DNA from 2 places in the Peribacillus aracenensis genome. Region 2 is predicted to be linked to the other one. Evidence: a T-box and tRNA genes for the amino acid it is inferred to sense, from the RefSeq annotation. Region 2 holds a T-box; the other holds one or more tRNA genes.
The links. A T-box is a leader RNA that pairs with one kind of tRNA and senses whether it is charged. The one in region 2 lies ahead of glyQ (glycine--tRNA ligase subunit alpha), so its partner is inferred to be a tRNA-Gly.
Positions count from the first base shown of each region.

Region 1 (6,276 bases), on a different contig from region 2:
ATTTTAAAGTCACGTGTGAAGCCTTTCCATATGGGTCGATTACAGTATGGCTTTTTTATGCTGAATTATAATCAAAGTAATATTGGGAAATCATAAGAATGAATACACAATTTTCTAACCTGATTAGACCAGATTGGAGACGGGAATTTTGAGCATTATTGAAGTGTTAAGTAGGGTGGTCGCTGCTTTTGTGGTTTTACTATTGATTACTCGAATTATGGGAAAAAAACAAGTAAGTCAGTTGACTTACTTCAACTATATTACAGGTATCACTATCGGCGCGGTGGCTGCTTCCATCACAATTGATACAAGTATTGATATGGTTGACGCCTTCGTTAGTTTAATCGGTTGGTCCGTACTCACTATTCTTGTAAGCTTTATTAATTTAAAATCTCCAAAAGCTCGTATAATACTTGACGGCGAACCTACAATTGTAATCAAAGATGGAAAGATCCTAGAGAAAGCTTTGAAAGGGGAAAAATTAAACATGGATGACCTTAGCATGCTATTGCGAGAACAAAGCATATTCTCCATGCAAGAGGTAAACTATGCCGTTTTAGAACCAAATGGTCAATTGTCTGTCTTAAAAAAAGTGGATAGCCAGAGTGTTTCCAAAAAGGATATTACTTATGTGAAACCATTATACATACCTACAGAAATTATTGTGGATGGAAAAATCGTTCCTCATAATTTAAGTAAACTGAGTTTAAACCAAAGCTGGTTGGAAACGCAATTACAGCAGTTTGGTGTATGCCTACAAGATGTATTTTATGCTGAAATACAAAGTGATGGCACTTTGTATATAGATAAAAGACAAGATGACCAGTTTCCTCCACGTTAAGAGGGATAGGGGGAACTCAAGTCATTTAAATTTGGACAGTCATGCTTCGAGAGCTAACGATTTGCTGATTATTAACAGCCCAATAATCTCTCTTTTTAGGTACCCACACATATATATATTTATATATATAAATATTCCCACCACAGGAATAGCATAACAACTAGTTATTCAGAATGGCAAGTGTCCGAAATAAGCGGTGCTGCAGCTCACCTTAAGTATGAATTGGTAGATGCCGTAACAAATATACCCGTATAACAGCAATCTTATTATGGGGATGTAAGTTCTGCTGATAACCGATACTGGTTTTATCTTCTGTTCAATAATGTATTTACTACAAAAGACTACTACTAAGTGGTTATAAATTGACAGCTATCCGGTTAACCTCAGTGGTAATGTCCATAACTAGAAAAAAGAGAAAGAAGCTGTCCCAAAAGTCATTTACGACTTATGGGACAGCTTCTTTCTCTTAAATATCATTTTGTTTCCAAGGTAAACTGCAGTCCTTTCTCAATTTCCGCCAGTACCTCTTCATCCGTTTCCTTCATTCTTGCTTCCTCCAGAATGGAAACGGCCTGCTCCCGGCCAATTTTCCCAATTGCCCATGCCGCCGTTCCTCGGATTACAGGCCTTGGATCTTCCTTCATGACCTGTATCAATTGGGGCAATGCCGTTTCATCTTTGAAGTGGGCCAATGCTAAAATGGCATTTCGTTGGATTGGCTTTTTACCACGCCAAGAGCCAGATACATGGCTGTATTTCTCTTTAAAGTCCCGATTTGAAATCGTAAGCAGTGGTTTCAACAGCGGTTTCGCCAGCTCGAGGTCGGGTTCCATCTCTTCATGGAAATGAAAATCCATTCCTTTGTTTTTCGGACAAACTGTCTGGCATGTATCACACCCATACAAACGATTGCCTATTTTCGTCCTGAACTCATCTGGAAGGAAACCTTTTGTCTGCGTTAAGAATGCAATGCAACGCTTGGAATTGAGCTGCCCGCCCTGAACGAGCGCACCAGTCGGGCAAACATCGACACATTTATTACATGTCCCGCATTGATCTTCCATCGGTTGATCAGGTTCAAATGGCAGGTTGGTAATCATGTCCCCCAAATATACATAAGACCCGAATTCCGGAGTGATGATCATACTGTTTTTTCCACTCCAGCCAATTCCCGCACGCTCAGCCACTGCCCTATCTGATAATTCACCCGTATCAACCATGGATTTCGTCAATGCCCCTGGCACTTTATCTTTAATGAAATTCTCAAGTAACTGCAATCTATTTCGAAGAACGGTATGATAATCCGTTCCCCAAGAAGCCCTGCAAAAGATCCCGCGTCGCTCACTTTTTGTACTTTGCGGAGCATCCTTCAATTTCGAAGGATATGCAAGCGCAATCGAAATGATGGATTGCGGTTTATCGAATATCAATTCAGGCCTTACCCTCTTTTCTATATCGGTTTCTTCAAACCCTGACTGATAATCCAGCTCCTGTTGACGTATCAGCCTGCCTTTCAATTCGGTAAAAGCCGTGGCCGATGTAAAGCCGATTTTATCAATGCCGATTTCCTTACTATATAAAATCACTTCTTGCTTGAATAAGTTCATATCCATATTAATCACCTACTTCATTCAGTATTCCCATTGAAGCTTGAATCCATTTCAAACCATTGCTATCTATGATAAACTAATTGCAATCATTTTTGGAGGTGAAACGGTTGGAAATTACCATATCAGCTAATCTAAGCAGTAAAATCCCTGAATTCAAAGTTGGGATCATTACATATGAAAACATCGAAGTAGGTCCCTCCCCGCAAATGGTGAAAGGAAGACTTCAACTATTTCAGGAAGCACTTTTCTTCGACCTTGAAGAAAAGGAATTGACCGACTTTTCCGGCATTAAAGCGTGGAGGGAGATTTTCAAGGCTACAGGAACAAACCCGTCACGGTATCGCCCCTCCGTGGAAGCCCTTTACCGCCGCGTAAAAAAGCAGAATTACTTGGCACCCATCCATTCAGCCATCGATTTGAATAACTTCTTCTCGCTGTTATATGAAGTTCCGATCGGCATTTATGATGCCGACAAATTATCAGGAGACATCTCGATAAAGATTGGCGAAGGGTCAGATGGTTATGAGGGATTGAACGGCCGCTTGAATTCCATGGAAAATATGATTACATCAGCCGACCATGATGGCGCATTCGGAAGTCCTTACGTTGATTCAGAACGCACGAAAGTCACCGAAGGAACGAAAAAGGCCATCCAAATCATATATTTACAACCCAATACTCCAATCACTGAAGCAAATCAGCTAACGAAATCCTTGATGGACATGTTCCTTGAAATCCACGGGGGTGTAGGGACTTACTCTATTGCAGAAGGATAATTAAAATTGAAAGGAAATAAGCCCTTTCCACAATCGGAAGGGGTCTTTTCATGATTTTTCCTAACTTATATGGATAAATAAAACCCGTGCGCGAATATCCTTTTATTCAACCGTTCGGTCATACCTAATTATAACTTTTTCAGTGTGGACAATAAAAGCACACACCTATTCAAACTGATTCTACTAACGTAGTACAAGTTTGTTCTGCATCGAAATTCCCACTCTCCCAGATGAAGGATCACAATAAATAGAAAGCTACGATTTTCGTTACGGTATGACATCCGGTATTACCGCTTCCATAGAATGTAGTTAATTGGGACAATAAAAAAATCCCACTGTAAACAGTAGAATTCTTGTAATAATATTTAAACGCAAAGCTTCGTTCTCCAGGTAACGAAACCCTACGTTATGAGTATGTATTGGAGCGGGTGAAGGGAATCGAACCCTCATCATCAGCTTGGAAGGCTGAGGTTTTACCACTAAACTACACCCGCATATCCTTGTAGAACTTTGTCGAATCACTAACAAAATTAATTATATAGTTTAATGTGAAAAAATGCAATAGTTCTTTTAAAAAAAATTAATAATTTATGGATTGTAACGTTAATATATTCATTCACTCTAGTAAAGATGTTAAAAGTCCCCTGATTCAGAGAACTTTTTCATCCTATATGATGATTTAAGACCAAATGACTTCCATTAACCGCGGATAGACCTGCTGTGCCGTTTCAAGCAGCATGATTAACTTCCTGAACGCCAGATCCGGTACGATGTCCCCCTCAATGGAGTATGAATACCGAATGGAAATGGTCCCATTTTCTTCGTAAAGCTTGGAATACCTAAAATTAGCATTATATTCATTCAACAGTGTATGTACATCCTGTTTCTTTTCAGGATTCTTCAACTCGGCAACATTAAAGCAAAATAAGTCCGCCACATTTTCATCTTGATTGAAAGCAAATACTAAAAGGACCTTCCACCCGTCCTTTAACTTTTGCTCGGCTCTAAAAAAGGTGGTGCCATCTTCTTTCAACTCATTCATATAGATTTTCTCACTAGTTAAAAAATCACGAAATTTAGCAACGTTTGACATGGTTCATCACCTTTCTGTTTGTACATACATTTTATAATGAAAACCGGCATTTTTACAGACTTTTCTATAATCCTGCCAATTTCATCTTACTAACAGTGGACGAATGAGATTCTAATAAGAACTCCCTTATTAGAATCACTAGATTGATTAACTCGTTGCTTCACCGCTAAACCGAAGTGCTTTTTGAAGATCCAAAATTTCGTGGCGGATTTTTGAGTACCCTTCAATTTCCGGAACCTCTTTATTAGTAAGTGACCGTCCCTTATCTGCAGCGATTGCCATTGTTTCAAAAACATACAGTAATTGAGCAAGTTCACGCTCTGAAAGTACCGACCGATCAGAGAATTTCAAGCTTGCATTTAAATAATATCCCAGCTGTTCTATCGAAAATATTACGGGCCAAAGAGATTCCAGTCTAGCCTTGTTTTTGAATATCTCACCAAGAGCCGCATTGTAGACCGTTAATAGATTAACCATATTGGTTTGCATTTTGTTCCTTTCACTGCTTTCATCGATTGCAAGTCCATTATCATGTCCAGAGAACGCCACCAACAGAAATTGCCCCTGGCTTCGAATGGTTTTGGCCATCAAATGATTGAGAAGGCTTGAGGCCGATTGACTGCCGATTAGCAGCGATCCAAGAAGACCTATCATGCTCCCGACGACGATATCGGTTATTCTTACGGTCGCAAAAAAACTAAAATTATAGCTTTGAGTTGAATATTCCGCCATGATTAAAGCTGAAGGGGTAAAAAACATCGCCGCCAATCCATAATTCCGTACGATGAAAAGCTCTGTAATGATTGTCAAACACAAAATGATCAGAACGATAATGAACTCGTTATGAACGGATGCAAGAATTAAGCTTGCCAATAGGAGTCCAATGATTGTCCCGAAGGTCCTTTGTACCGCACGATGAAATGTGGCAACGATGGTCGCACCTGACATAACAGCTGCACAGGATAAGGGAATCCAGTACGAACGGTTAAAATCAGCGGAATAGGCGATGATGGCGGCAATGGTAAGGACTGTTCCATATCGAACGGAAGAGAGAAAGACAAACGAGTTCTTATCGAACGCCCCAAGAAAAATCGTTTTTAAAGAAGGCTTTGAGATTGAAGCTTCTTGGTGGATTTTACTAACCGGTTCATTCATGATGGCATCCGCATTGTAAATTTCTACGAATAGCTTTGCAACCTCTAGTTCCATTTGGTCCGGCTGAAGAATCTTTGATTCATTTTTAGTTTTAGATGCAATGGAGTCAGCCAAGGCACGTACCGATTGTCCTAATTCTGGCGGTAGCACAACCTTTTTGTGCAAGGATAGTTCCAATGCTTCCAGGAAAATGACATTCGCCTGGTCATTCAATAGAAACAACCGCTTTAACATGTCTGGGCTTCGCCTGTTTGAAAACCCGGCTAACAATGTATCTTCCGCTTGTTTCATCGCCAATACCGTTCTTTGTCTTGCTGCATTGAATCTCCGGGTGCCTAGCGAATCAAAGAATGCACCCAATTCTCTGTACACCTTTTCCACCGCAAGCTTTTCTGGTCCATGAGGATTGAAAAACCAACCTAACATACAGATTATCCAAGCCAGTGCCCCCCCCAATAAAACAAGACCTCCACGCAACGGTGCAAGCGTCTGATCAATGGGCATACCTGTCGCTAGCGCAAAACTCAAGACAAAGAAAACCGCCGAAGGACCGGTAATCTTTAATGCACCAAAAATAAAAAAAACACTTGCCCCGATGATCCCCATCATTATGGCTGTTCCCAATTGGTATGGAGCCAAAAGTGTCCCTAATACAACAGATAAAGCAAGACCCACCATCACAAAGAAAATCTTTTTAGCTCTTTGGTGATACGGTTGGTTAAATACGTATAAATAAGTGAACCCGCCTATTCCTGCCAGTAAACCGTACGCTAAATTGCCGAATAATAAGCCAATGAAAAC
Region 1 covers NZ_JANZMJ010000002.1:10,651-16,926, reverse strand. The annotation lists gene N0M92_RS02740 (DUF421 domain-containing protein) at 149-841, shown strand; gene queG (tRNA epoxyqueuosine(34) reductase QueG) at 1,315-2,454, opposite strand; gene N0M92_RS02730 (B3/B4 domain-containing protein) at 2,559-3,227, shown strand; tRNA gene N0M92_RS02725 (tRNA-Gly) at 3,648-3,721, opposite strand; gene N0M92_RS02720 (YbjN domain-containing protein) at 3,907-4,320, opposite strand; gene N0M92_RS02715 (FUSC family protein) at 4,468-6,276, opposite strand, start outside.
Region 1: it encodes a tRNA-Gly, which carries the amino acid that the T-box ahead of glyQ (glycine--tRNA ligase subunit alpha) is inferred to sense. The anticodon was not compared.

Region 2 (6,276 bases):
GGATGAAACGAATGAAGTAACGGAGGAAGCTCAGCAGCTTGTTGAAAGCATTCTGCAATTTGCGGCAAGAAAAGAAAACATTGAAAAAGACACCGAGCTATCAGTTACATTTGTAGACAATGATAGGATTCGGGAAATCAATAAAGAATATCGACATAAAGATTCAGCTACAGATGTCATTTCCTTTGCACTTGAAGAAATGGGAGAAGATGAAGTGGAAATTGTCGGTGCGGAAATGCCCCGCATGTTAGGGGATATCATCATTTCCATTGAACGCACGAAAGAACAGGCTGAAGAATATGGTCATTCATTTGACCGGGAACTTGGATTTTTAGCACTGCATGGTTTTCTGCATTTATTAGGATTCGACCACATGAATGAAGAAGATGAAAAAGTGATGTTCACTAAACAAAAGGAGATCTTGGAAGAATATGGACTTTCAAGAGAAGGGTAAAAAAAAGTATCCTTTATTAAAAAGTTTCTCTTTTGCCTGTCAGGGAATTTTGGAGGCCGTTAGGACGGAACGCAATATCAAGATACATTTCGCGATAACGGCAATCGTCGTATTCTTTGGTTGGTACTTCTCATTGAATGGGATGGAGTGGCTTTTCATTTTAGCGGCAATAGCCGGTACGATTACGCTGGAGCTCGTTAATTCAGCGATTGAAAGGGTAGTGGACCTGGTAACGGATCAAATCCATCCGCTTGCCAAGCAGGCAAAAGATATTGCAGCCGGAGCTGTATTCATATATGCTATATTTTCTATAATAGTTGGATTGATTATCTTTTTGCCCAAGTTTGGCATGTAGGTTGCCAAAATGGTACTCAATTTGAAAGGAAGATGTGAATTGAATACAAAAGAATTGATTGAGGAAGCTAAAAAAGCAAGGGATAAAGCTTATGTGCCTTACTCCAAATTTAAGGTGGGGGCTGCCCTTTTAACCTCTGATGGAAAGGTCTATCATGGTTGCAATATAGAAAATGCTGCATACAGCATGTGTAACTGCGCCGAAAGGACAGCTTTATTCAGCGCTTATGCCCATAACGATAAAAAATTCACCAAACTCGCAGTCGTGGCAGATACCGATGGTCCCGTTTCCCCATGCGGGGCATGCAGACAAGTTATTTCGGAACTGTGTGAAAAGGATATGCCGGTCGTTTTGACCAACTTACATGGGGATATAAAAGAATTAACAGTACAGGAATTGCTTCCAGGAGCTTTTTCACCGGAGGATTTAAATGAATAAACTATTTGATGATACACAAGTAAAAGGTTACAAATCAGGTTTCATATCGATTATTGGACGACCCAATGTTGGGAAGAGTACATTTCTGAATCGGGTCATCGGTCAAAAGATCGCCATTATGAGTGATAAACCGCAAACTACAAGAAATAAGGTCCAGGGTGTACTTACGCAGAACGATTCACAAATGATTTTCATCGATACACCCGGCATTCATAAACCAAAGCATAAGCTTGGTGACTTCATGATGAAAGTGGCAACGAATACATTGAAGGAAGTCGATTTGATTCTCTTCATGATCAATGCGACGGAAGGATACGGACGCGGTGACGAGTTTATCATCGAAAAACTTCAATCCGTAAAAACGCCTGTTTTCCTGGTTGTAAACAAAATCGATGCGATGCATCCAGATGATTTACTTCCGATCATAGAAAAATACCAACAGCTATACCCTTTTGCGGCGGTCGTTCCGATTTCTGCGCTTGAAGGAAATAATGTTGATACACTGCTTGAACAAATCAAGGAACATCTGCCAGAGGGTCCCCAGTTTTATCCAGCTGACCAAGTGACAGACCACCCGGAGCGTTTTATCATTTCCGAATTGGTCCGCGAAAAGGTACTGCACCTGACACGTGAAGAAATTCCACATTCAGTGGCTGTTGTCATCGATTCAATTAAAAAAATGGACAACAGTGATACCATTAATGTCATGGCGACGATCGTTGTCGAACGCGATTCACAAAAAGGCATTGTCATCGGAAAGCAAGGGAAAATGCTTAAAGAAGTCGGCAGCCGTGCCAGAGTGGATATCGAAAACTTATTGGGCTCGAAAGTTTTCTTGGAACTATGGGTGAAGGTACAGAAGGATTGGCGGAACAAAGCAAGCCAGCTTCGCGATTATGGCTTCAATGAGAGCGAGTATTAATTAACAAAATTTACGCGTCATGAAAGTTCGGAAAACGGTCAAGCTAACCATATGGTCGGATATTCATTGCTAGTTAAAAATGAAAGGTGGGCTTTATATGTTGGATTTTACCTGGGAGTTATTTACTGAAACAGGTAATGTGGACACCTATTTGCTGTTTAAGGAGATAGAAGTCGAGAGACAGGAAAGACACTTGGTTTTGAACGATGAGCTAGCAGAAATTGATTTTCCTGTTTCATAGGTTAGTCTTGGCGAGCATGGGTGGTGTCTTGGTATGCTCCAAAAATGTGAGGGCATTGTCATAAGGCGAACTGCATATGGAGAAAATAACAAAATCATTACTATATATACCCGTGAGCTAGGAAAAATTGGCGTTATGGCTAGAGGAGCCAGTAAACCTAACAGCAGGCTTTCTGCCGTCACACAGCTTTTTTGCTCCGGGTATTTTCTCGTAACCACATCAACCGGACTCGGCAGTCTTCAGCAAGGCGAAATGGTCGATTCACTCCGTTTCATACGGGAGGATCTTTTTGCCACTGCTTATGCTTCATATATTGTTGAATTGCTTGATAAAAGCGTCGAGGATAAGAAACCGAATCCGTATTTATATGAATTGCTTTCGCAAACCTTGCATTACATAAACGAGGAATATGACGCTGAGGTTTTGAAATTCATTTTTGAAATGAAGATGCTGCCTGTAAATGGGATTAATCCAGTGCTGAATCAGTGTGCTGTATGTGGCGAAACGGAAGGGGAATTCTCCTTCTCGCTTCGGGAAGCGGGCTTTATCTGTCACCGCTGTCTGGGGAAGGACCCTTATCATTATAAAATTTCACCTGCGGCCGTCAAATTGCTTCGAATCTTTTATTATTTCGATTTATCAAGGCTCGGAAACATTTCCGTTAAGCCTGAAACGAAAAAAGAACTTCGGAAGATCATCGATGCATATTATGAGGAATATTCCGGTCTGCATTTGAAATCAAAAAAGTTCCTGAAACAGATTGATACGATGAAAGATATGTTTTAGGATCTGACCTATTGACATTCAATGCTAGTTTGTATAAAATTCTAATCATCAAAATAAGAAGATTGCGTTGATGGAAAAGAGTATCTGTCATTCTCCATAAAAAGCGAACCCGGGACGGTGGAAGCCGGGATATGGATTTACAGGGAAGGGCGTTTCCGGAGCATATTGCTTTGAAAAGAGGCCGTTTTATAAACGGCAATTAGGGTGGAACCGCGGGTATACTCTCGTCCCTATGCATTTCGCATAGGGACGGGAGTTTTTTGTTTGCCAAGATGTAATGGGTTCCTATTCCTGAATTTTAATAAGAGCCGTTTTAAATAATCTGGAGGTGTACGATGAATATTCAAAATATGATTTTAACGTTACAAAAGCATTGGTCTGAACAAGGCTGCATATTGATGAATGCTTATGATGTAGAGAAAGGGGCAGGAACGATGAGCCCATACACGTTCCTGAGAGCCATTGGACCGGAGCCTTGGAGCGTTGCTTACGTGGAACCTTCCCGCCGTCCTGCTGACGGCCGTTATGGCGAGAACCCTAATCGACTGTATCAGCATCATCAGTTCCAAGTGATCATGAAGCCGTCGCCTGACAATATCCAAGAGTTATATTTGGATTCATTACGCGCATTAGGGATAAATCCGCTTGAGCATGATATTCGTTTTGTGGAGGACAACTGGGAAAATCCATCACTAGGATGTGCTGGTCTAGGTTGGGAAGTATGGCTTGATGGAATGGAAATCACTCAATTTACCTATTTCCAACAAGTGGGCGGCCTTGAGTGTAAGCCGGTTTCAGTGGAAATTACATACGGAATCGAACGTCTCGCCTCTTACATTCAAGATAAGGAAAACGTATTTGACCTAGAATGGACAGATGGATTCACAGTTCGGGATATATTTGGCCAGCCGGAATACGAACATTCGAAATATACGTTCGAAACCTCCGACCTTGATATGCTATTCCAGCTTTTCACGATGTATGAAAAGGAAGCGCATCGCCAAATGGAAGAAGGACTTGTACATCCTGCATATGATTATGTTTTGAAATGTTCACATACATTTAACCTTTTGGATGCCAAAGGTGCCATCTCGGTGACGGAAAGAACGGGTTATATTGCCCGTTGCCGTAACTTAGCGCGTAAGGTTGCCAAAACCTTCTATGAAGAGCGGGAAAAATTAGGCTTCCCGATCCTGAAAGTGAAAGGGGAGAATACAAATGAGCAAGCGTGATTTGTTATTGGAGATTGGATTGGAAGAGCTGCCTGCCCGTTTTGTGACAGCATCAATGAAACAATTGTCAGATAAAGTACAGCAATGGCTAACGGAAAAAGCGATTGAATTCGGAACGGTTGAAGCTTTTTCCACACCAAGACGTTTAGCTGTATTGGTGAAAGATGTGGAAGAATCCCAAAAGGATATCGAAGAAGAAGCAAAAGGTCCGGCTAAGAAAATCGCTTTGGACAGTGAAGGCAACTGGTCTAAGGCCGCATTGGGATTCGTCAGGGGTCAAGGCATGACTCCAGAGGACATTTATTTTAAAGAACTCAAGGGTGTGGAATATGCCCATGTGAATAAATTCATAAAAGGACAGCAGACTGCTCAGCTTTTATCTGAGCTTCAGGAAATCATCAGCGGCATGACATTCCCGAAAAATATGCGCTGGGCTAATCAGGAGCTCCGCTTCGTCCGTCCGATTAAATGGCTGATTGCCTTATTCGGCAATGATATCGTTCCATTTAGCATTGCTGACGTGAAAACGGGCCGTGTAACAAAAGGACACCGTTTCTTGGGCGATAGCGTAATCATCGAGCAGCCGGAACGGTATGAGGATACGCTAAAAGAACAATTTATAATGGCGGATCCAGATAAACGCCGACAAGTTATATTGGATCAGATTAAAGAGCTTGAGCAGGAGAAAGGCTGGATCATCCCGGTCGATGAAGATCTGCTTGAAGAAGTCAATAATTTGGTAGAGTATCCAACGGTGTTATTTGGACATTTTGAAGAAGAATTCCTAGAGCTTCCTGCTGAGGTACTTATCACTTCAATGAAGGAACACCAACGTTATTTCCCTGTTAAAGATAAGGACGGGAAACTGCTTGCTTACTTTGTAACCGTGCGTAACGGCGATGACCGTCATTTGGATAAGGTCTCTAAAGGGAATGAAAAAGTATTGCGTGCCCGCTTATCGGATGCAGCATTCTTCTATAAAGAAGATCAGAAAAAAGAGATTTCGGATGCTTTGAAAAAACTTGACAGTATCGTTTATCATGAAGAAATTGGTACATTAGCCGAGAAAACTGCCCGGGTAACTGCAGTGACCGGTGCCCTTGCGGATGCTTTGAACTTAAAGGCCGAAAAAGAAATGGCGCTTCGTACAGCGGCAATTGCCAAGTTCGATTTGGTGAGTCATATGGTTTATGAATTCCCTGAATTGCAAGGGTATATGGGTGAAAAATATGCTCTCCTAAAAGGGGAAGCCAAAGAAGTGGCCGCAGCTATCAATGAACATTATATGCCAAGACATGCGGATGACATTGTACCGCCTTCAGTAATTGGTGCGGTTGTGAGTTTAGCTGAAAAAATTGATACTTTGTCTTCATTCTTCGCTATTGGTGTCATTCCGACAGGTTCCCAGGATCCTTACGCATTAAGAAGGCAGGCGAGCGGGGTCGTCCAAATCCTAGCTGAGAAAAAATGGGATATTTCTTTGGAGGAGCTTATTGTTTTAGGCCTTAAAGGACTGGAATCAAAAGGCATCTTAAAACGTGATCTTGAAGAAGTTAAAGCGGATATGTTCACATTCTTTAAAGCCCGTGTCAAACACCTGCTTCAAGAACAGCAAATCCGTTACGATTTGATTGATGCAGTTCTGTTCAATGAGATCGGCTATATCCATTCCATCGTGGAACGTGCACATGTCTTGAATGCGAAAAAAGACGAAGCTGGCTTTAAAGAAAATCTGGAAGCTTTGAGTCGGGTCATGAACATTGCCGTGAAATGTGACAAAAAGGTAACTGTCGACCCTAGTGCCTTTGAAAATGATCAAGAGAATGCGTTATACGTAAAATATCAAAA
Region 2 covers NZ_JANZMJ010000003.1:167,380-173,655, reverse strand. The annotation lists gene ybeY (rRNA maturation RNase YbeY) at 1-454, shown strand, start outside; gene N0M92_RS05095 (diacylglycerol kinase family protein) at 432-809, shown strand; gene N0M92_RS05090 (cytidine deaminase) at 849-1,247, shown strand; gene era (GTPase Era) at 1,240-2,169, shown strand; gene N0M92_RS05080 (YqzL family protein) at 2,267-2,410, shown strand; gene recO (DNA repair protein RecO) at 2,444-3,196, shown strand; T-box leader at 3,255-3,431, shown strand; gene glyQ (glycine--tRNA ligase subunit alpha) at 3,532-4,428, shown strand; gene glyS (glycine--tRNA ligase subunit beta) at 4,415-6,276, shown strand, end outside.